2 regions of the Nordella sp. HKS 07 genome follow, and region 1 is predicted to be linked to the other one. Evidence: riboswitches for the same ligand, from Rfam matches in the RefSeq annotation. Region 1 holds a riboswitch; the other holds the start of a gene.
What was found. Region 1 has a riboswitch for thiamine pyrophosphate ahead of thiB (thiamine ABC transporter substrate binding subunit). Riboswitches for the same ligand answer to the same signal wherever they lie in the genome.
Positions count from the first base shown of each region.

Region 2: another riboswitch for thiamine pyrophosphate. It lies ahead of thiC (phosphomethylpyrimidine synthase ThiC); the one in region 1 lies ahead of thiB (thiamine ABC transporter substrate binding subunit).

Region 1 is NZ_CP049258.1:4,893,100-4,905,175, reverse strand. It holds gene G5V57_RS23025 (DUF2066 domain-containing protein) at 1-210, opposite strand, end outside; gene epmA (EF-P lysine aminoacylase EpmA) at 221-1,195, opposite strand; gene efp (elongation factor P) at 1,352-1,924, shown strand; gene G5V57_RS23010 (class I SAM-dependent RNA methyltransferase) at 2,008-3,207, opposite strand; gene G5V57_RS23005 (thiamine diphosphokinase) at 3,204-3,839, opposite strand; TPP riboswitch at 3,897-4,004, shown strand; gene thiB (thiamine ABC transporter substrate binding subunit) at 4,046-5,047, shown strand; gene G5V57_RS22995 (hypothetical protein) at 5,044-6,309, shown strand; gene G5V57_RS34515 (hypothetical protein) at 6,245-6,601, shown strand; gene thiQ (thiamine ABC transporter ATP-binding protein) at 6,583-7,293, shown strand; gene G5V57_RS22985 (hypothetical protein) at 7,382-7,888, opposite strand; gene G5V57_RS22980 (DUF2207 domain-containing protein) at 8,052-9,944, opposite strand; gene G5V57_RS22975 (LemA family protein) at 10,168-10,731, opposite strand; gene G5V57_RS22970 (APC family permease) at 10,846-12,076, opposite strand, start outside.
Region 2 is NZ_CP049258.1:5,322,568-5,334,643, forward strand. It holds gene G5V57_RS25040 (YARHG domain-containing protein) at 1-906, opposite strand, end outside; gene G5V57_RS25045 (FAD-dependent oxidoreductase) at 909-3,332, opposite strand; gene G5V57_RS25050 (RNA methyltransferase) at 3,490-4,254, opposite strand; gene G5V57_RS25055 (molybdopterin-dependent oxidoreductase) at 4,365-6,455, shown strand; gene G5V57_RS25060 (hypothetical protein) at 7,204-7,473, shown strand; gene G5V57_RS25065 (hypothetical protein) at 7,470-7,958, shown strand; gene G5V57_RS25070 (YafY family protein) at 8,069-8,782, shown strand; TPP riboswitch at 8,845-8,978, shown strand; partial or broken gene thiC (phosphomethylpyrimidine synthase ThiC) at 9,069-10,893, shown strand; gene thiM (hydroxyethylthiazole kinase) at 10,890-11,687, shown strand; gene thiE (thiamine phosphate synthase) at 11,684-12,076, shown strand, end outside.

The sequences.
Region 1 (12,076 bases):
AAGGGCAAGCGGATCGCTCAGCAGTCGCGCATCGCCCGAAAGCTTGGCCAGGACATCGAGCAGGCAGGTGGCGAAGCCGGGGATGCGGGTCTCCTCGCGCATGCCGGTCACCAGTGTCCGGCCACGATAGAGATCCTCCTCGGTGCCCCCGGCCCATGCGGCGCCATTCACGGAGAGAATGAGAAGCAGCACATAGCCGATGAGGCGCATCGCAAATCTCCTAGCTGAAAGGCGTCCAGATTACCTGATCGATACGGGTGGCGCCGGTCGCCAGCAAAACCAGCCGGTCGAGGCCCAGCGCCACGCCGGAAGCTTCCGGCATATGCCGCAAGGCTTCAAGGAAACTTTCGTCGATCGGATAACGCTCGCCATAGAGCTTCTGCTTCAGCGCCATGTCGGCCTCGAAGCGGCGGCGCTGCTCGACCGGATCGGTCAGTTCACCGAAACCATTGGCGAGTTCCACGCCCGCCGCATAAAGTTCGAAGCGCTCGGCGATGCGCGGATCGCGCGGGCTGACCCGCGCCAGGGCCGCCTCGACGGCCGGATATTCGAAAAGCACGGTCGGGCGCCCCTGCCCCAGATGTGGCTCGACGCGCTCGACCAGAATGCGGCTGAAGATGTCGGACCAGGAATCGGCGGCGGCGAAGCTGACGCCCTGCGAACGCGCCTGGGCGCCAAGTGCTGCGGCATCGGCTCCCCCGGCACTGAGAGTGGCAAGCAGGTCGATGCCGGCATAACGCGCGAAAGCATCCGCCACGCTTAGATATTCGGCCTCCTGCAAGGCGTCCGCAGCCTTGCCGCGCCAGGTGAGCTGATTGCCCGTCTCCAATGCCGCTAGTCTCAGCATCTCGACCGTGTCGGCGATGATGCGCTCATAGGGCTCGCCCGCCCGGTACCATTCGAGCATGGTGAATTCGGGCGCATGGAGCGGCGTGCGCTCGCGGTTCCGGAAGCAATGGACCATGCTGAAGATGCGCTTTTCGCCGGCGGCGAGGAGCTTCTTGCAGGCAAATTCGGGCGAGGTATGGAGGTAGCGGACCTCGCTCGAGCCGTCCGGATTGATGAGCGAGGCCGTGAAGGCGTGCAGATGGGCCTCATTGCCAGGCGAGACCTGCAGCGCCCCGCAATCGACCTCGATAAAGCCCTGCTCGGCGAACCAGGCGCGTATCCGGCCCAGGATCCGGCCCCGAACCATCAGGAAAGGCCGACGGTCGGCATGGATATCGGCGCGCCACCAGGGCGGGTTGGGGGGTCAAAAGGGGGAACTCCGGCAGGGCTTGGCTTCTGGCATGGCGGCTGCTAATACCCGCCCGACAAAATCCATCAATAGCTTTATTTATAGAGAGATTTCGTGGCCAAGATCATCGCAAGCGCCGTGCGTAAAGGCAATGTCATCGAGCATGAGGACGGGAAGCTCTATGTCGTCCTGAAAGCCGAGAGCTTCCACCCTGGCAAGGGCACTCCCACCACCTCGATCGATATGCGCCGCATCTCGGACGGCGTCAAAACCGTGGTGCGCTACAAGACCACAGACCAGATGGAGCGGGCCTTCGTCGAGACCCTGCCGTTCAACTATCTCTATCAGGACGGCGACCAATATGTGTTCATGAATCCGGAGAGCTTCGAGCAGATCCACCTGCCGGCCGACCTCATCGGCGACGGTGCGGCGTATCTCCAGGAAAACATGGAATGCATGATCGCGCTGTTCAACGGCGTGCCGATCACGATCGAGCTGCCGCAGCGTGTCACGCTCGAGATCGTCGAGACCGAGCCCGTCATCAAGAACCAGACGGCGGCCTCCTCCTTCAAGCCGGCGGTCCTGTCGAACGGCGTACGCACCGCAGTGCCGCCCCATATCGCCACCGGCACCCGCGTTGTGATCGCGACCGAGGACGGCTCCTATGTGGAGCGTGCGAAGGACTGAGCTTGGCTCAACTTTGAGTTTCGGAAGGCCGTCTCATGGGCGGCCTTTTCATTTGGCACCCCAACATGAGGGGTTTCTGAAAATCAGCGCCGGAAGAGCGCTACCGTCTCGACATGCGCCGTGAAGGCGAATTGATCGACTGGCGTCACGCGCGTCAGACGATAGCCGCCTTCGATCAGGATGCGCGCATCGCGGGCGAAGCTCGCCGGATCGCAGGAGACGGCGACGACGGTCTTCACCGTCGACTTTGCCAGCTGCCGCGCCTGCGCCTCGGCGCCGGCGCGCGGCGGGTCAAAGATTACCGCGTCGAAAGCTTTGAGCTCGTGTGAAACCAGAGGTTCGCGGAAGAGATCGCGCGCTTTCGCCTCGACCGGCTTGAGGCCAGACGCCTTACGAGTGGCCTCGTCCAAAGCGGCGATGGCGCCGCGGTCGCTGTCAGCGGCGAATATCCTGGCCTTGCCGGCCAGGCGCAAAGCGAAGACGCCGACGCCGCAGAAGAGATCAGCGACGGCCTTCGCCTTGCCGATGTTCTCGATGACCAGCATCGCCAAGGCCGCCTCGCCGGCGCGCGTCGCCTGCAGGAACGTGCCTGCCGGCAGACGTATCCGCGCAGTGCCGGCGGTGATCTCGGGCGCGATGCGCGTCACCAAAGGCTCGCGGTTGCGCGAAAGCCTCGCCAGTTTCGCAGCCTCGACGAGCGCCGCCAAGGACGGCGTCGCCTTCTTCTTCGTGGTCACATCGACATCGATGCCGGTCTCGCTCGCGGTGAAGGCGACATCGCAGTCGCCGAGGAGCGCGCCGATATGCCGCGCGATCTCGGGCGCCGAAGCCAGCGCCGGCACGAGAATGGGGCAAAAATCGATCGGATGGATGTCATGGCTGCGCGCGGCATTGAAGCCGGCGATCACGCCCGCCGCGGTTTTATTCACATGCAAGGTGGCGCGCCGCCGTCCCTCGCCTTGCGCGTCGATCAGCGGCTCGACTTCGACCGCGATGCCCTGATGCTTGAGCGCGGTGACGATAAGGCCGCGCTTCCACAGGCGATAGGCGTCGGATTGCCAATGCTGGATCTGGCAACCGCCGCATTGCGTGAAATGCGGGCAGAAGGCGGCGATGCGCTCGGGACTGGGGACGACTATCTCGCGCAATTGCGCGTGGGTCCCTGCGATCTCTGCCTCCACGACTTCGCCCGGCAGCGCATAGGGCACATAGACCGGACGGCCTTCCTTTTCGCCGATGGCCTCGCCATGGCGGCCAATTTCGGTCAGTGTCAGTCTGGTCACGCAGCACTCTCGGGATAAGCGAGGGCCACCGCGTAGCCCTGGTTCAGCCGCACGGTCACCGGCCCCAGCGCGACATTCGACACGGTGAGGCTCGAGCCCAAAGGCACGGAGCGGTTGGTCAGCGGCCATTTCACCCCTTCGAGATCGAGGCCGGCCAGATCGGTGAAGGGAACGACGCTGAAGCGGCTGCCGGGCGGCAGGTCGAAATGATGGGTGCCGTTGAGGACGGGATAGGCCTCCTCCGCGCCGCTGGTGAGGAAGGCATGGACTCGCCTGCGTCCCAGTTTCAGGATCAGACCCAGATGCGAGGCCGCGTGGTCGGCCTGGCCGCCGAGGCCGCCCACCATGACGATCTCGCGGGCGCCCAGCTTGAGCGCCTCGTCCACCGCGATCTCGCCGTCGGACTTGTCTTTGTCGGCGGGAAATTCATGGCGCGCGACGTCCTTATGGAGTTCGGCCAGACTTTCGGAAGTCGAATCGAAGTCGCCGACCCATAATTCGGGTGTCAGGCCGAGCGTGTCGGCATGCGCCATGCCGCCATCGGCCGCGATGATACGCGCATTTTGAATCTGGGACCTCAGACGCCTGGTTGCCGTCAGGTCTCCGCTGAGAAGCACAACGAAACGGGTCATCGCCCAGGAATAACAGAAGCCGCTTGCCAGCGCACCCCTCAATGCCTATGTTCCCCCTCGCTCTCAACGGGGTGCTCGTGTTTCAGAGCTGAGAGGCCCTCAAAAGGCTAACCCGCTGAACCTGATCCGGCTCATACCGGCGGAGGGATTGCGAGCGGGCTGCCACGAGCCCCTTCCTCCTTCACCCGGTGAATAGGAGGACCTAGATGAAAAAACTTCTCTTCACCCTGATGGCGTTCTGCGCATTGCCCGGCATGGCAAACGCGGCGGAAACGCTAACCGTCTACACCTATGAAAGCTTCACCGCCGAATGGGGTCCCGGCCCCAAGGTCAAACAGGCCTTCGAGAAGGAATGCGGCTGCACGCTGAATTTCGTCTCGGTCACCGACGGTGTCGCGATGCTGAACCGCCTGAAGCTCGAAGGCTCGGGCACCCAGGCCGATGTCGTGCTGGGGCTCGACACCAATCTGACGGCGGAAGCCAAGGCGACCGGCCTGTTCGGGCCGCATGGCCAGGACGCGTCCAAGCTGACGCTACCCATTACCTGGACCGACGACACGTTCCTTCCCTATGACTATGCGCATTTCGCGGTGATCTACGACACCGAGAAGATCAAGCCGGCGGATGCCTATACGAGTCTCAAGGATCTCGTCGAGGGAAGCCCCGAACAGAAGATCATCCTGCAGGACCCGCGCAGCTCGACGCCGGGCTTAGGCTTCCTTCTGTGGGTCAAGTCCGTCTATGGCGACAAGGCGGCGGAGGCCTGGACCAAGCTCAAGCCCCGCATCCTCACCACGACGCCCGGCTGGTCGGAGGCCTATGGCCTCTTCACCAAGGGCGAGGCGCCGATGGTGCTCTCCTACACGACCTCACCGGCCTATCATATCATCGCCGAGAAGACGGAGCGCTATCAGGCGATGAAATTCTCCGAAGGCCATTATCTGCAGGTCGAGGTCGCGGGACTGATCGCCAACTCGCCCGAGAGGAAGCTCGCCGAGCGTTTCCTCGCCTTCATGGAGAGCCCGGGCTTCCAGGACGCAATCCCTGAAAACAACTGGATGTTCCCGGCGGGCAAGACATCGGCGCCGCTCAACGCCACCTTCGACAGCCTCGTGAAGCCGGACAAGACTTTCCTGTTCGAGCCTGAGGAAGTGGCCGATCATCGCCGTGCCTGGATCGACGAGTGGCTCAATGCGATGAGTAAATGACGACCTCCTCCAAGGGAGCGCTTCTGGCCGCGAGCCCCGCGCTCGCGGCCATTCTCGTCGCGATCGCCGTAGGTCTCTTGCCGGTCGCCACAATCGGCATCGGCGAGGGCCTCCTCACCGGCCATATCGTCGATGCCTATGTACTGCGCATATTGTGGTTCACGCTGCTGCAGGCCGGCCTCTCGACACTTCTTTCGATCGCTTTCGCCCTGCCCGTGGCGCTCGCTCTGGCGCGGCTCGATTTCCCCGGCCGCAATTTTCTGCTCCGCCTTTTCGCCTTGCCGTTGGCATTGCCCGCCATCGTCGTCATCCTCGGCATCGTCGCCGTCTATGGCCGCACCGGCTGGATCGCGACGCTCACCGGCAGTCCGATCAATATCTACGGGCTGGCCGGCATCCTGCTGGCGCATGTGTTCTTCAACCTGCCGCTTGCCACTCGCCTCCTCCTGCAGCAACTGGAGGGTATCGCGCCAGAAAGCTGGCGTCTGGCGGCCCAGCTCGACTTCACAGAAGGCGCCCGCTTCCGCCTGATCGAATGGCCGCAGCTGCGCGCCAGCCTGCCGGGCATTGCGAGCCTCATCTTCCTGCTCTGCGCAGCGAGCTTCGCCGTCGTGCTGACCCTTGGCGGCGGACCGTCCGCCACCACCCTCGAAGTCGGTATCTATCAGGCGCTGCGCTTCGACTACGATCCGGCCCGCGCCACCGTGCTGTCGCTGGTGCAGCTCGTGCTCTGCGGACTGTTCGTGCTGCTCGCCGGCCAGTATGCGCAAGCGGTGCAGAACTGGCCGTCGCTCAGAGGCATCAGCGCGCGTTACGAAACACGCTCGCCGGCAAGCGCCTTCGCGCTGGCCCTCATCATCGCGGCGGCGGCTCTGTTCGTCGGCATCCCGATCCTGGCGATCGTGATCTCAGGCCTCGCGGCCGATTTCAACTGGCCGGCGCTGTCGCGCGCGATCCTGACCAGTCTCCTCATCGCCTTGCCCGCGGCGCTGCTCCAGTCTCCTCCTCGCCTGGCCCCTGGCGCGGGCCAGCGCCAAGGCGACGAGCGCGACGGGCCGTTCGCTCCTCAATCTCTCGGCACTGCTCACTTTGATCGTGCCGCCGGCGGTGCTGGCGACGGGATGGTTCATCGCGGCGAGCCGGGCCGGGCTCGCTCTGTCAGCCGCCCCCTATCTCGTCATCGCCATGAATGCGCTGATGGCGCTGCCTTTCGCGCTTGGTTCGCTGGCACCCGCCATGCAGCAGTCGATGGCCCAGCATGACCGGCTCTGCGCCAGCCTCGGCATCAAGGGCGTGAGACGCCTCCTCCTCATCGACCTGCCGGTGCTGCGCCGTCCCCTTGGACTTGCCGCCGCCATGGCTTTCGTGCTCTCGCTCGGCGATCTCACCGCCATCACCTTGTTCGGCTCGCAGGATCTCATGACGCTTCCCGCCCTCATCTATGCGCAAATGGGCAGCTATCGCATCGATGCGGCAGCAGGCTCGGCGCTCGTCCTCGCCCTGTTCTCGATGGCCGTCATCACCCTCCTCGACAAATGGAGTGCTGCGGCATGATCAGGCTCGAGGACATCCGGTTCCGCTATGAGGACTTCACCGCCGAGTTCGATTTCGAGATCGCGCGTGGTGAGTTCGTCGCCGTCATCGGGCCAAGCGGCGGCGGCAAGTCGACGCTTCTGTCCCTCATCGCCGGATTCGACCGGGCGCAATCGGGCAAGATCGTGCTCGACGGCCGCGACATGACCCATGCGCTTCCCTCCGCGCGCCCGGTGACCATGGTGTTCCAGGACCACAATACATTCGCGCATCTCGATCTGTGGACGAATGTGGCGCTCGGCCTGTCGCCGGCGCTGAAGCTCAGCGAGGCCGAGAAGCGTTCCGTCGATGACGCCCTGGCGCGCACCGGCCTCAAGGCGCTCGCCCGGCGCAAGCCTGGCGAGGTGTCGGGCGGCGAACGCCAGCGCGTCGCCATCGCCCGCGCGCTGCTACGCGACGAGCCCATCCTGCTCCTCGACGAGCCCTTCGCGGCCTTGGGACCGGCGCTCCGGCGCGAGATGATCGATCTCGTCAAGGCGCTGCAGCAGGAGAAGCACTACACGGTCATGCTGGTCTCGCATCACCCGGAAGATGCGCGTTATGCGGCGAGCCGCACCGCCTTTCTGAGCGACGGCCGCATCCTCGCCTTCGAGCCGACCGAGCGTCTCTTCACGCGGCGCGATCTGCCGGAGCTCGCCGACTACATCGGATAGACCGCTCGGCGTTCGGTCAGATGGTTCAGCTCTTTGTCTTTTCGCATCGGCTTACCCGAAAACCGCACGCACTTTTCGGGCCGATGCTCTACCCGTGCGCCTTCAGGCGCGTATTGCAGGCGCTCCAGAAATCCGGCCATTTCTCGCCAGCGGGCAATGTGCCCTTGGCCTTGTCCTGCTGCCATTCGTTGCCGCATTCCTTGATCCGCTGACGGAAAGCGATTTCTCCGGCGCTCAAGGGCTTGCCCTTAGCATCGGTCGTGGCGACCGCCGTCTGATCGGTGGCTGTCGGCTCTTTCGGCACGAAGCTGCGCGTGTCCTTCTTGGCCGACGTCACGGCGGCAGCCTTCTTCTTCATGGTCGTCGTGGCGGCAGACGCGCCCTTCTTCATGCCGGCGGCGCAGTCGCTGTAGTATTTCGACCAGGTTTCACCTTGCGGGACCTTGCCCGCCTTCTTGTCCGCCTGCCACTGCTGCGAACACGCGGTCATGGTGGCATTGCTGGCGGCACCCGCCGGCCCGGCGGCGCCGAGAAACGCCGTGCCCGCCAGGAGAAACAGGGCAAGCGCGGCGGGCGTGACGATGCGAAAAGTCATGTTTGGTCTCCTCGATGATGCTATGACCTCGATCATGAGGACCGGCAAGACACGCGCTTCGTCATGAGAGCTCGCCTGCAGTGCCGGCACTCACATGACATCTTTGTCGTCCTGGAAACCTTACCGCGCCGTGGCCGCGCAATTAAGGCTCGGTAAGGGAGCTCTACCAGCCCGATCCGCCACCACCGCCACCGCCGCCGCCTGATGATCCGCCGCCGAAGGAACCGGAGTTGCTGCCGGGGGCCACCGACGACGACGAGGTAGCGCTCGACAGGCTCTTCCCGAGGCTGCCGGTGAAGTCATCCATGCGGGTGGGATTCCAGTTGTCGCCGGAATACCAGATGGGCGATGCCGCGGCGCCGGCAGCGGCCGCAGCGGCCAGGACTGCGGCGAATTTCGCATTCCACTCATTCTCGCAATCGAGCGCCAGCGCGAAAGGCAGATAGCGCTCGAACAATTCCGGCGTCTTCTCCGGCGGATGCAGCACCTTGAGGCGCTCCTCCTCCGCGGTCTTCAGATACATGCGGAAGCCCTCGACCTGGTCGAGGCGCTTGCGGCCCATGATTGTCGGCGCGCGCAGCAACCAATGAAAGACGAAGCCCATGGCCACGAGCGCCACAGCGCCGGCAGCGAAGCCATAGAGGGCTGGCGATTGCGCGGAGAAGAAGACGGCTGCCGGCACGCCGCCGCCCGCCAGGAAGAAAGGCACGAGAAAGCCCAGCGCAAAAAAGGACTTGATCTTGGCGAAGACGCCTCGCGTCTCGAAGATGCCCTTGACCAACGACCAGCTGATCACCAGCAGGATGCCCCACCAGAAAGTCGACCAGGCCGAGATGAAGAGGCCGACAAACGCATCATCGCCCGGCAGCAAGGCGGCTCCCGCCAGGAGGGCTATGACCGAGATGGCGATCCCGCCCCAGAACCATTTCAGATTGCGCACGAAGGTGACGCCCTCATGCTCCTTCTCGAGCGTGTCCTCGATGGCGCTCTTCATGGCGCGCACCGCCGAATGGTTACTCTGCTCGAGCTCGGTGGTGCCGCGCGGGATCGCCCGGTAGAGCGCCGCTTCAGCTTGCATCAGAGGCTGGCTCTGGTCGTCCTTGCGCTGGATCGAGAAGCCGCCGTCCTTCTCGATGATCTTGAGACGCCCCTTGACCGCGAGGCCGACCAGCGACGCGGCGAAAGACTTGTCGTCGAACCCTTGCTTCCAGACATAACGCATTCCGGCCGGGCCCAGCCCCGCAGGCGGCGTGAAGAGCGGAATGATGACGCCTTTCGGCGGATCGCGCCCGACGCGGAACCAGGCAAAGAGATAATAGACGAAAGCGAGGAGCACACCTGCCGCCACCGCGAAGAAACCGAGATTGTCCCTGATCGCGTCCTTGGCCTTGTCGATCTCGGTCGGCGCGGTGACGAAGCCCTTTGGCCATCCGACCGCGACGGTGAAGCCCTCGTCGGGCGCCAGCGTGCGCGTGGTGCGCGCCCGATAGCGGTCGCCGGTCGATTGCAGCACTTCCGCATTGCTGCCCCGTTCGCCTTGCCGGCCGGTATATTCCGCATGCTGGCGAATGGTAGCGCCCGGCGGCAGGCGGATGATCGTCTCGGCTCTTTCTATCGGGAAGGTCCAGGAATTGCCGGTGACGTTCCAATATAGCTCGTCGTAATCGCCGAAATAACCGAGCTGGCGTGTCGTCCGGTAAGTGATCTCATAGATATGCTGGCCGTTGTTCAGGAACACATCGGCGCTGCCGATGCGGATGCGTTCGCCATTCGCGATCGACATCAGCGTGTAGGGCTCATCCCGGCCGTCGCGCTTGACGCCCAGGACCTCGAAGCCCACCACATAGGAGAGGCCCTTGCTGTCCCTGTAGCGGGTCGGGAAATCGCGGTTGATGCCGCGCTTGATCTCATCGCCCTCAGAAACGATGGCGATCGTCTCGGTCACGGTGAGCGCCGAATCTGCACCGATCGTCACGTCGCTGAGGAAGGAGGTTATGCGCTCGGCCGCGACGGCTTGTCCGGCGACAGCGAAAAAGAGGGCAAGGGAAATGAGCATCGCCCTGATCGGCTTCCCCTTCTCCCGATTGCGGGAGAAGGTGCCCGAAGGGCGGATGAGGGTGTCCTTTCGATGCTGGCAATCCCGCGCTGTCGAAGGCTGAAATATCATCATCACTCTGTCGCCAAGTGGTATGTGAGATTGACTGCCCGACACCCTCATCCGGCCTTCGGGCACCTTCTCCCGCAAGCGGGAGAAGCGGCAGGTTTGAAAGCCCGGTGATCTAGGACGCCTTGTTGAATTCCACCTTGGGCACCTGGCGGGCTGCCTGATCGCCGATCTCGAAGAACTCGGCCTTGATGAAACGGAAGAAGCCCGCGATCAGATTGGAGGGGAAGGATTCGATCATGGTATTGAAGTTGCGCACGGCGCCATTGTAGTAGCGCCGCGACAGTTGAATCTCGTCCTCGACGCCGGCGAGCTTTTCCTGAAGATCGCGAAAATTCGCATCCGCCTTGAGCTCAGGATAGGCCTCGGCGACGGCAAAGAGCCGGCCCAGCATGCCGGTGATGGCCTGGCTCACTTGCGATTGCTCGGTGACGGTACCGCCCGAAATGCTCTTGGCACGCAGGTCGGCGATGTCGCGGAACAACTTGTCCTCATGCGCCGCATAGCCCTTCACGGTCTCGACGAGATTGGGGATGAGGTCGGCCCTCCGACGCAGCTGCACATCGATGCCGCTCCAGCCTTCCGCGACAAGATTCTTATTCTTGACCAGCGCGTTATAGGCATAGACCAGATAGAAGCCGGCGATGACCAGGATCGCCAGAAGAATGTAGCCCAGCATCGAATCCTCCCCAGTTGAGCTGCGGGAGTATCGGCGGGGCGCGATGAGCGATCAAGGCAAATAAGAGGGCGGCCGTTTCCAGCCGCCCCCGCTCGATCATCGTGATCTTCGTGCTTATCCCGGCAGGACGAAGACCCAGTTCGCGACCAGCACGACAACCAGACCGGCCGCCAGCGTGATGTAGGGCCACATTCCGGCCTTGCGTTCACCGAGATCACCTTCCTTGAGTCCGAGATCCGACAAAGCCTCGGGCGGGAACCGGCCGCCATCCTGCACGTAATGGCGATAGGCGAAGACCGGTATGATCAAGGCGGCCAGCACGAAGCCGACCCACAGCGCCGTCGAATAGCCCCAGACCTTGGCGCCGGCGCCGAGGAACAACGCATTCACGAAGGCGAGCACGGTGTTGAGCCCGATCAACCACGTTGGCGCCTTCCATGGCCGCGCGATGTGGCCCGAGTCGACGCGATGAATCCAACCGGCATTCAGGTTGAGGAAGTTGAAGATCATGTAGCCGACATTGGAGAGCGCCAGCACCCAGAAATAGCCGACGAGGTCGGAGGCGATGGCGAGCAGGAACAGGTTCAGACCGAAATCCGTCCACATCGCCCTGGTCGGCGCGCCATGCTCGTTCACATGGCTGAGGTAACGCGGCAGCCAGCCATCCTTCGAACCCTGATAGAGGGTGCGCGAGGATCCGGCCATCGCTGTCATGATGGCGAGGAAGAGCGCCAGGATCATCAGGATGACGAGGATCTGAGTTACCACCTTGCCGCCATGCACCATTCCCGCCAGCGCCTCGCCGATGCCGGTGCCATCGACAATGCCGGGCGCCAGCATGCCGGCATGGCCCAGCACACCCTGGAAGGTAAAGGGGATGACGAAGTAGAAGAACATGCACAACAGGCCGGAATAGAAGATCGCCCGGAAAGTGTCGGTCTTCGGATTGCGCAGCTCGCGTGTGTAGCAGATCGACGTCTCGAAGGCGTAAGTGGACCAGGCAGCGATGAAGAGGCCGCCGAGGAACAAGGTCCAGCCGCCGTTATTCCAGGTCCCGTCGACACCCGAATAAGCCGCGGTCGGCGGCACGAGCGCCGTCACATTGGCCGAGTCGATATTGCCCATGAAGATCGGCAGCAGACCGATGATGGCGAGCGGGACCAGCACAATGATCGCCAGCCATTTCTGGGCGCTCGCGGTCGAGGCAATGCCGCGATGCTGGATCGCGAAGATGATCAGCATCAGGATGGCGCCGATGAAGAAGGTGGCGTTGAGATTGGCCTGCGCCAGCCCCGGTATCGGGAAGGAAAGCAAGGCCCAGCTGCGAATTCCGGGCGTTAGCGCT
Region 2 (12,076 bases), 430 kb from region 1:
GAGCCGCAGCGTCGCGGCGTCTTTGCCTTCGAGATCGGCGGGGCTCAGCAGTTCCTCGCTCGATTGCGGGAAGATCACGCCGATATCGGCATCGGGCTCGGGCGGTGTCAGGTCGATCACCTTGCCGGGCGAAATCAATGGTGCCGCGGCGGCAGCCGTAAAATAGAAGCTCTTGGTCAGCGAATTCTCGAGCCATACCGTCTGGCGCCCCTCGGTCCGCTCGCGCACATGCAGGCTCACCGCCCGCATGACATCGGCCAGTTCCTCATTGACCTTAGCCATGTTGTCGAGCAGGCCCTCGGCAAAGGGGCTGTGATTGCCGCTGCCGTCGAGCGCCACCATGCCCTGCGCGGTCGAGAAGGCGATGAGCATGTCCTGGCTGCGCGCTTCGGTCTCTTCGGGCTTCTCGATCACCGTGGCGCCGCGGCTTTCGAGCGGGTTGTTGCGGCAGGCATCGAAAAGCAGCATCTTCACATTCGCATGCGTGCTGGAAAGAGTCTGCAGCATGCGGTCGGTGGCGAGCGCCTCCTTGTCGATCTCGTCGAAATTACTCATCGAGAAGTCGGTCGGCAGCATGAAGCTGCGGCCGTTGATCATGGCGCCATGGCCGGCATAGTAGATGATGGCCGCCTCCGCGGCGATGCCTTCCGGCACGAATTCGTCCAGCGCCTTCTGTGCGGTAGCGAGATCGCTGTCCATGACGATAGTGACGGTGAAGCCGAGTTCGGACAGGCTTTTGGCGACGGCGCGCGCATCGGCCACCGGGTTGCGCAATTCATAACCCGGCCGGTAGGCGGAATTGCCGATGACCAGAGCGATGCGCTGTGTGGCGTCCGCATAGGCCGACATCGCGCTCAGGAGCGCGACCGCCAATCCTGCGATTTTAAGCCGCCGTCCGAATGCCATCCCTATCCCTTTAGCCGGGAGTTGGTCTCGTCCCAAGCTGGTTCGCCTATAATCTGGGCTTTTTTCCGCTCGCCAAGCAAGAGGATTTCGAAGTTCTCGCCGGCCCTGGCGAGCTTCGGATCGACATAGGCGAAGGCCAGCGATTTCTTGACCGCAAAGCCATAGGCCCCCGAGGTGGTGAGCCCGACGACCTTGCCGTTCTGATACACCGGCTCGTTGCCGCGGCAGTCATTGTCGCCCGCCTCGACCGCCATGTAAGCGAGCTTGATCCGCTCGCCGCGCTGCTTGAGCGAAAGGCTCGCGGCGCGGCCGATGAAGTCCTCCTTGTCGAGGCGGATGAAGCGCTCCATCGCACCTTCGAACATGTCGATCTCGCTGGTGAGCTCCGAGCCCCAGCCGCGATAGGCTTTTTCCATGCGCAGCGAGTTCATCGCGTAGGTTCCGAAGAGCCGGATGCCGTGCGGGGCGCCGGCCTTCATCAGAGCGTCGAAGACCTTCGGCATGTCCGCCATCGGCGTGTGCAGTTCCCAGCCGAGCTCGCCCACATAGTTGACACGGAGCGCCCTGACGCCCTTGACGCCGGCCACTTCGATCTCCTGGGCGGTGAGCCAGCGGAAGGCGGCATTGCCGAGATCAGCCTTGGTACACTCTGCGAGCACCTCGCGCGCATGCGGGCCGGCGAGCACCAGCACGCCGTAATCGTCGGTCACGTCCTTGATCTCGACGCGTTCGCCGGGCTTGAGCCGCCAGCTCAGCTGATCGAAATCATAAAGCTGGGCCGCGGCGGCGGAGAGGACATAGAACCTGTCGTCGCCGAGCCGCGTGACCGTCAACTCGGATTCGATGAAGCCATTGTCATTCAGGAGGTGCCCCAGGATGATGCCGCCGGTCTTGGCCGGGATCTTGTTGGCGCAGATGCGCTCGAGAAAGGCATAGGCATCGGGACCCGTCACCTCGAATTTGGCGAAGGTCGAGAGATCCATGAGGCCGACCTTCTCGCGCACCGCCAGCGCCTCCGACTTGACCGCTTCCCACCAGTTGGAGCGGCGATAGGAGAAGTCCTCTCCCTTGCCGGACTTGTCATACCAGCGGGCGCGCTCCCAGCCGAATATTTGAGCGAACTGCGCGCCCTCGGACTTGAGCTTCTCATGCAGCGAGGACTTGCGCAGATTCCGCCCGACCTCGTGCTGCTCGGCCGGCTTGTAGCAATAATACATGTGGTGATAGTCGGTGATCGACACTTCGGTCGTGTAATCCTTGGTCGCCCAATTGCCGAAGCGGCGCGGGTCGAATTCGCGCATGTTGATCTCGGCCTGGCCATGCACCATCCACTGCGCCAGATATTTGCCCGCGCCGCCGCCCTGGCAGATGCCGATCGAGGCGCCGCAATGCATCCAGTAGTTCTTGGGACCATGCGCGGGCCCCGAGAGATAGACGCCGTCCGGCGTGTGGGTGATGGCGCCGGAAATGATGGATTTGAGGCCGGCCTTGGCGAAGAGGGGCAGGCGCTCGGTGGCGCGCTCGAGCCAGGGCGTCAGGCGGTCGAGCTCCGGCGCCACGAGCTCGCTTTCGAAATCCCAGGCCGGCGGCTTACCGTCCCAGCAGACATGCGCCGTCTCGGTCTCGTACGGCCCGATGAGGATGCCGTTGGTCTCCTCGCGCAGATAGGAATGCGAATAGGGATCGCGCACCACCGGCAGCTCCATCTCGAGATCGATGAGTTCCTGCAGGGGTTCGGTGATCATGTAGTGGTGCAGCATGTTGGCGATCGGCACATTGTGTCCGGTCCACGAGCCGACCACGTCGCAATAGGAGCCGGCCGAGTTCACCACATGCTCAGCTGTGATGTTGCCCTTGTCGGTGATCACCTGCCATTCGCCGGTCTTCAGCAGCTTGATGTCGGTCACCTGCGTGCGCCGGTAGATCTCGGCGCCGAGCTTGCGCGCCCCCGCCGCCATTGCATTGGTCACGTCCGCCGGCGCCACGTGGCCGTCGGTCACGGTGCGGAAGGCCGCCTTGAGGCCGAAGGTCTCGAGATAGGGGTGGTATTTCTTGATCTCGTCGGGGCCGATGATTTCGCCCTGGTAGCCGGCGAGCTTCGAGATGCCCTCGACATATTTGAGCCAGTTGAGCTCTTCTTCGGTCTGGGCGAGGCGCAAGCCGCCGCAGCCATGCCACGAGACGGCCTGGCCGGTGAGCGCCTCGAGCTTCGGATAGAGCTCGGTGCCGTAGACATGCACCTTGGTCATGTTCAGCGAGCCGTTGAAATGCGGGCACTGGCCGGCGGCATGCCAGGTCGAACCGGAGGTGAGCTCGCCCTTTTCGATGAGGACGATGTCGGTCCAGCCTTCGAGGGCCAAATGATAGAGAAGGCCGACCCCCATGATGCCGCCGCCCACAATCACCACCCGCGCATGCGATTTCATACGAACCCTCCTGAAGACCACTCAGAAATTAGTCTCGCGTCCGGCCAGTCGGCAAGACCGGTGATCGGTGTTCACCGACTTCTTACGGAAAACAAGGGTGATTTTGGATTATGGCGGTGAACAGGATTCACCTCCAGATTGTTCACCAGGGCCGGAGTTACTTCAGCTCCGCCCGTCTGATCTCATAGAGCAGCAGCGCCGAGGCGGTTGCAACATTGAGCGATTCCGCCTGGCCCGGCATGGGTATGCGCACCGCCACATTGGCCTTGGCGGCAAGTCCGGATGAAAGGCCGCTGCCTTCGCTGCCCATGAGCAGCAGCGTCGGGCGCTGATAGGCGCGGCGGAAATCGAGATCAGCGTCGGCCGCGGTGGCGACGATCTCGCCTTGCCATTCATCGAGCGCCGCGGCGAACCTGGCCGTCGGCAGGCGGGCCAGGGTGATGCCGAACAGGGAGCCCATGGTGGCGCGCACCGTTTCGGGCGAGAAGGGATCGCACGTATCGCCGACAAGGACGACATGGCGCACCCCCACGGCATCGGCGGTGCGGATGATGGTGCCGAGATTGCCGGGATCGCGGATGTCCTCGAGCGCCAGGACGATGTCCGCCCCGGCGTTGAAGGGCGACAGGAGAGCGGACTGCTTGAACACGCCGATCAGGCCGGAGGGGTTGTTCTGGGCGCTGAGTCTCGCCATCACCGCCTCCGACACGCGGATGTCGCGCGTCTGGCCCCAATCCTGCGGGCCCGTGACGGAAATGACCATGTCAGGTGAGATGCCGCCGGTCCGCGCCCGCTCGAGAGCGCGCACGCCTTCGGCGACGAACAATCCGGTTTCCTGGCGGTGCTTCTTCTGGTCCAAAGCGCGGATGGTTTTGATCGTCGGGTTCTGCGCGCTGGTGATGATCTCGGGCATCATAGTCATGTGGCCCGGGATGCCGGAAAAGCGGGCGCCCCCTTGATGGCCGTTACCCCGGATTGTCCCATTGAATTGTCACCCTAAACATTCGGAATCGGTTGGTCTAAGCTACCATCATGAACATCCGCCCCAATATCAAGACCGGCCGGTCGGTCTGCCCGCATGATTGTCCCTCCGCTTGCGCCCTCGAGGTCGAACTGCTCGACGAACACACGATCGGGCGGGTGCGTGGATCGAAGGACAATTCCTACACGCTGGGCGTCATCTGCGAGAAGGTCGGGCGCTATGCCGAGCGCATACATCATCCCGATCGGCTGCTTCACCCCTTGAAGCGCAAGGGTGCCAAGGGCGAGGGCGAATGGCAGCGGCTCTCCTGGGACGATGCGATGGGCGAGGTGGTGGAGGCCTTTCTGAAGGCTGAGGCACGCTACGGCGCCCAGTCGGTCTGGCCCTATTATTATGCCGGCACCATGGGGCTGGTGATGCGCGATGGCATCAACCGACTGCGCCATGTGAAGAAATATTCCGGCATGTACGACACGTTCTGTGTCGCCTTGTCCTGGCCCGGCTATCTCGCGGGCTGCGGCCGCATGACCGGTTCCGATCCGCGCGAGATGCAGAAGTCGGACCTGATCGTGATCTGGGGCACCAATCCGGTGAACACCCAGGTCAATGTGATGACTCACGCAGCCCTCGCGCGCAAGACGCGCGGCGCCAAGATCGCCTGCGTCGATGTCTATGATACCGGCACGATGAAGCAGGCGGATGTGAAGATGATCATCCGTCCGGGCACCGATGGCGCGCTCGCCTGCGCCGTCATGCATGTGCTGTTCCGTGATGGCTTTGCCGATCGCGCCTATCTCGAAAAATACACCGATGTGCCGCGCGAATTCGAGGCCCATGTGAAGTCGCGTTCGCCCGAATGGGCGGCCGCCATTTGCGGCTGTCCGGCGAACGAGATCGAAGCCTTCGCCCGGCTCATCGGCGAGACGCAGCGCACGTACCTGCGCATCGGCTATGGCTTCACGCGCTCGCGCAACGGGTCGGTCAACATGCATGCGGTGACGGCGATCGCCGCGGTGACCGGCGCCTGGCAATATGAGGGAGGCGGCGCCTTCCATTCCAACAGCGGCATGTACAAATGGAACAAGACGCTGATCGAGGGCCTCGACTGCCGCGACCCCTCCATCCGCCAGCTCGATCAGTGCCGCATCGGCCCGGTGCTGCTCAACGATCCCTATGACCTGGCGGGTGGGCCGCCGGTCACCGCGATGATCGTGCAGAACACCAATCCGGCCTCGGTGGCACCCGACCAGACCAAGGTCCGGCAAGGCCTCATGCGTGACGACCTGTTTGTCTGCGTCCATGAGCAGTTCATGACCGAGACGTCACAGCTCGCCGATATCGTGCTGCCGGCGACGATGTTCCTCGAGCATGACGACATCTATCAGGGCGGCGGCCATCAGCACATCATGCTAGGCGCCAAGCTGGTCGAACCGCCGGGCGAATGCCGCAACAATCACGAGGTCATCTCCGACCTTGCAGGCCGCGTCGGGGCGGAGCATCAGGGCTTCGGCATGACGCCGCGCGAGCTTATCGATTGGACGCTCACGAACTCGAACCGGCCGGATCTGCAGACCCTCGAGCAGGACACCTGGATCGACGTGCAGCAGGATTTCGAGAGCGCGCATTTCCTCGACGGCTTTGGCCATCCGGACGGCAAGTTCCGCTTCAAGCCGGACTGGCAGGCGGCGCGCTTCAAGGCGGGGATCGGGCCTTACGGTCCCGTCGACGACATGCCGAAAATGCCCGATCACTGGGCCGTCATCGAGGAGGCCACCGAGACCTATCCCTTCCGGCTGGCGACCAGCCCGGCGCGCACCTTCCTCAATTCCACCTTCAACGAGACACCGTCGTCGCGCAAAAGGGAGGGACGGCCGACAGTCTTCGTCCACCCCGATGATCTGGCGGCGCAAGGCCTCAAGGACGGTGACAAGGTGAGGCTCGGCAGCGCCCGCGGCGTGGTGACTTTGCACGCCAAGGTCATGGACGGCATCCGCCGGGGCGTCCTCATCGCGGAATCGATATGGCCCAATGAGGCCTTCGAGGACGGCAAGGGCATCAACACGCTCACCGGTTGCGACCAGCCGGCGCCCGCCGCCGGCGGCGCTTTCCATGACAACCGGGTCTGGATGAAGCCCGCCTGAGCCGCCAGCGCAAAATGAACCGCGGATGAACGGGCCGGTCAGCCTGTGCTCAGAAAGAACAGGGTATCTACAGCGTAACTTCGGCGATTAGATCACGATCACTTCAGACCGGTTCGGTCTGAAGTGATGAACGTGATCGAAATCTTAAGTTTGGCGCGTGATCGGACGGAAAACCGGTATCCACTTTTCCTGATCACGCGCCAGCTGCTTGAGAGAGGAATGTGTTATGACCCGCCAAGCTGTGGGAGTGAGGAGTAATTGAATCAAAGACTTAGTCTCAGAGTCTAAACCTTTGAAAAGAATCATTTTCCCAAAACGAGAATCGGCACACATTCCCGCCATGACCTTCCGCCGCGCTACATTACCCACCCAGTGGTTTCTCATCATGGCCGTCCTGCTTTTGGCGGCGACTGTGGCTCCCATCGCCATGCTGACCTTCCTGGTCTGATTTTCCGAAGCGCCTTGACGCGGTAACGACCGTACCGGACCGGCGCGGCGCGCGGGGCCTTCCCCTTGGTCCAACTATCATCGTAGTCAAAATCACGGGATGATCTCTCTGACACTTTCGTCGGAGGAGGTCATGAACGCGTTTCACTCTTCGATCTGCCTAGATCACGATGAGTTTGGGTTGAAACAACCCAAACTCATAAACGTGATCGATTCTTATTTGTTGGCGCGGGATTCTTGCGAAAAACCGGTGCCCACTTTTTCGCATCCCGCGCTAGCGAGATCGAGAAGGTGAAGTGAGATGCGCCGGCGTCTTGGTATGAATTTGCTGTTCACCGGGGCTGCTGCCTCCGTTGCCGGCCTCATCGGCGGCCTCGGCATGATGTTTCACTATTTCTATGTGACGCCGGCCGCCGCGTGCCTCACCGCCTTTGCCCGCTTGGGCGTGTTCGAGGTGTGGCCGTGGCTTCTCCCCTTGCTCATTTTTGAAACGGCCGCTCTGCTTCATGCGGGAGCGGGCATTCTCATGGTGAGGGGTTCCCCCCTCTCTTCAGTCAGGAGGCACCTATGACGCAGGTCAAGCTTGGTGGCCAGTTCATCCGCTGTGGCTTCTGGCTTCTGTTGCTCGGGCTTCTGATGAGCTTCGGCATGGTGCTGCATTATGTCGTCGGTGCCCAATATCCGACCGGCGATGCGTTCCTCAAGAATGTGACGCTCTGGTACGCCTGTCCCTGGACTCTTTCGACCGCCGTCGTGCTCGGCGGATCACTGGGGATGATCGTCATCGGCGTCGTCTATGCCATGGTCGGAAGCCAGGATGCCGGCGGAGGAGAATCGGCACTTCCGATCTGTGTAGTTGCGCTCGTCGCGATCTTCCTGACCGGCTATGCCGGGTACTTTGCCGTCGATGCCATGTGGCCGTCCTTCTATTATTCGCCAATCACCGCAGGAAAGAATGTGTGGCTATTCATGCAACTCGGCTGCATGGTTCTTTACGCCATCGGCGTTCTCATTGCTTTCAAGGGGATACGCCGGGCGAGTTACGCGCTCGTCTGACATCGCCGGAGGCAGTTTTACTTATGGGCAAGTCGTCTGAGTGATCAAGGGATGGCGCTCCTGCCAGTCTCCTGACATAATCTGTCAGCAACATGAGCTAGGTTCTGGCCATGAGACGCGCTGACCGACTTCTTCAAGTGCTGCAGATCCTGCGCCGCCACCGGCGCCCGGTGACCGGTGATGCCATGGCCGAGGAACTGGAAGTGTCGCTGCGCACCGTCTATCGCGACATCAATTCCCTGGTCGGCCAGGGCGTGCCGATCAGGGGCGAGGCCGGCATCGGCTATGTGCTGGGCGAGGGCTACGACATGCCCCCCTTGATGTTCACGGCGGACGAGCTCGAGGCGGTGATGCTTGGCTTGCGCTGGGTGACACGGCGCGGCGATGGGCAGCTGTCGCGGGCGGCGCGCGATTCCGTCGCCAAGATCGGCGCCGTTCTGCCGGAAGGCTTGCGGCCCTTCCTGTTCGACGCCGGCCTCGTCGTGGCGCCGCGCGACGAGCGCACCGTCGATGCCGTAGATGTCGCGGCCTTGCGCAGCGCCATCCGCGAGAGCCGCAAAGTATCGATCCAGTATCGCGACGAGATCGATCGCTACACCGAGCGCACCATCTGGCCGATCGGCATCGTTTATTACGAAGCGACCCGCAACATCATCGCCTGGTGCGAACTGCGCACGGCCTTCCGCCATTTTCGCACCGACCGCATCGCCCAGGTCGACATCCTGAAGGACCGTTACCCCAAGCGCCGCAAGGCGCTGCTCAAGGAATGGCAGGATGAGCTGCGTGCCGACATGGAGAGACCCGATCTCGACGTGTTCCTCTAACAACATGACGGAAAGTCACAGGCGCTTGGCTTGACAAACGCCGCCGCTGCACGCACCCTGGCCACCTTCACCAGGGGGGCTCCGACAAGGAGCTGAGAGGCTGCTGGCGAAGGCCGATATCCGGCCGGAACAGCGCAGCGACCCGTTGAACCTGATCCAGTTAACACTGGCGTAGGGACGGTGCGGGCGCTTGCGGCTCTTCGTGGCCACCATTCCTTCCAAGGGCGCCATCTCATCATTCCGGGTCAGAGCTGGGTCTCCAAAGCGAACGCGAAGGAGTCTCACCATGACGATACAAACTTCCAAGTTTCCTGAAGTGCCCACGGTCACGCAAGGGTCGCTGCCGGCCTCGGCCAAGATCTACATACCGGGCCGCCTCTATCCCGATCTGCGTGTGCCGATGCGCGAGATCGCGCTGCATCCGACCGCCGGCGAGCCGCCGGTCGCCGTCTATGATTCCTCTGGTCCCTATAGCGATCCTGAAGTTCAGATCGTCATTGAGCGCGGCCTGCCGCGCATCCGTGCCCGCTGGATCGAGGAACGCGGCGATGTCGCGGCCTATGCCGGGCGCGAGGTCCGACCAGAAGACAATGGCGCGGTCGGCGCAAGCCACCTGACGCCGGAATTCCCGGTCCGTCACCGGCCGTTGAAGGCGATGAACGGCAAAGCGGTGACGCAGCTGGCCTATGCGCGCGCCGGCATCGTCACCCCCGAGATGGAATTCGTGGCGATCCGCGAAAATCTCGGTCGCGAGCGCGCCCGCACCGCGATGGAGCGTGACGGCGAGGATTTCCGCGCCGCGATCCCCGATTTCGTGACGCCGGAATTCGTGCGCGACGAGATCGCGCGGGGAAGGGCGATCATTCCCGCCAATATCAATCATCCCGAGGCCGAGCCGATGATCATCGGCCGCAACTTCCTGGTGAAGATCAATGCCAATATCGGCAATTCGGCCGTCACCTCATCGATGGCGGAAGAGGTCGAGAAGATGGTCTGGGCGACGCGCTGGGGCGCCGACACGGTGATGGACCTCTCCACCGGCCGCAACATCCACAATATCCGCGACTGGATCATCCGCAACGCGCCGGTGCCGATCGGCACCGTACCCCTCTATCAGGCGCTCGAGAAAGTGGCGGGTGTCGCTGAAGACCTCACCTGGGAGGTCTATCGCGACACGCTGATCGAGCAGGCCGAGCAGGGCGTCGACTATTTCACCATCCACGCCGGTGTGCGGCTGCATCACATTCCGCTCACCGTCAGCCGGGTCACCGGCATCGTGTCGCGCGGCGGCTCGATCATGGCCAAGTGGTGCCTGCACCATCACCGCGAAAGCTTCCTGTACGAGCATTTCGAAGACATCTGCGACATCATGCGGGCCTATGACGTCTCCTTCTCATTGGGCGACGGCCTGCGTCCGGGCTCGATCGCCGACGCCAATGACCGGGCGCAATTCGCCGAACTGGAGACCTTGGGCGAATTGACGAAGATCGCCTGGGCGAAGGACTGCCAGGTGATGATCGAGGGCCCCGGTCATGTGCCGATGCACAAGATCAAAGCCAACATGGACAAGCAACTCGAGATCTGCGGCGAGGCGCCTTTCTATACCCTGGGTCCGCTCACCACCGATATCGCGCCGGGCTATGACCACATCACATCGGGCATTGGCGCGGCGATGATCGGCTGGTTCGGCACCGCGATGCTCTGCTACGTGACGCCCAAGGAGCATCTGGGTCTTCCCGATCGCGACGACGTCAAAATCGGCGTCATCACCTACAAGATCGCGGCACACGCCGCCGATCTCGCCAAGGAGCCATCCGGCGGCGCGGATCAGGGACGATGCCTTGTCGCGGGCCCGCTTCGAGTTCCGCTGGGAGGACCAGTTCAATCTCTCGCTCGATCCCGAGACGGCACGCTCATTCCACGACGAGACGTTGCCCAAGGAGGCGCATAAGGTGGCGCATTTCTGCTCCATGTGCGGACCAAAATTCTGCTCGATGCGCATATCGCAGGACATCCAGGCGGAAGCGCAGAGGCTGGGCCTCGCAGCCATGGCGGAGAAGTACCGCGAAGTGGGCGATCTCTATGTGCCGGTCGGCGAGGACTCCCAATGATGACCATGCCCGGAACGTTGCTCGCCAAGCTGCGCGAGAGGCCGCCGCTCGTCCAATGTATCACCAACTATGTCGCGATGAATATCGCGGCCAATGTGATGCTGGCGGCCGGCGCCTCGCCCGCCATGGTCCATGCGGCGGAAGAGGCCGGCGAATTCGCCGGCCTTGCCTCAGCACTCACCGTCAATATCGGCACCTTGTCGCCGGACTGGCTCGCCGGCATGAGAACGGCAGTCGCGGCCGCCCATGAGAAGTCGATACCCTGGGTCCTTGATCCGGTGGCGCATTTCGCGACTTCATTCCGCCGCAACGCAGTGGAGCAGTTGCTCGCGCTGCGTCCCACAATCATCCGGGCGAATGCGTCGGAGATCATCGCGCTGGCGGGCGGCGCGAGCGCCGGCCAGGGCGTCGACAGCCGCGATCCGGTCGAGCAGGCCGAAGCGGCGGCGGTGGTGCTTGCGGGTCAACACGGCGCGGTCGTCGCGGTCACCGGTGCGGTCGATTTCGTAACCGACGGGCGGCAATCGATGCGTATTGCCGGCGGCTCGTCCCTGATGCCCAAGGTGACGGCGCTCGGCTGTGCGCTCACTTGCCTGGTCGGCGCCTTCGCGGCGACGTCACCGCGTGAACCCCTGGCGGCGACGGTCGCCGCCTTGGCCTGTTTCGGCGTGGCGGGCGAGGCGGCGGCGCGACAGGCGGAAGGGCCGGGGTCGTTCGCCTGGCGCTTCCTCGACGCATTGGCGGCCCTCGATCCCGCTACCCTCGATGCTGAGGCGAAGGTGGCGGCGGCATGAGACCTTTCGATCTTTCCGTCTATCTCGTGCTCGACCCGGTCCTCTGCCGCGATCTGTCGATGGTCGAGACCACGCGCGCCGCCGTTGCGGGCGGTGTCACCATGGTGCAGCTGCGTGACAAGGATGCCGGTACCGCCCGTATGATCGAGACGGGGCGCGCGCTCCTGGCCGTCCTGGCGGGGACAGGCGTGTCGCTCATCGTCAATGACGACGTCGAGGCCGCCATCGCCATCGCGGCCGATGGCCTGCATGTGGGTCAGGAGGACATGCCCGCGGCCGCGGCTCGACATCTGATCGGACCCGATAAAATTCTCGGCCTTTCGATCGAGACGCCGGACGCCGCGCGCGCCGTGGCCGATGCTCCGGTCGACTATGTCGGCATCGGGCCG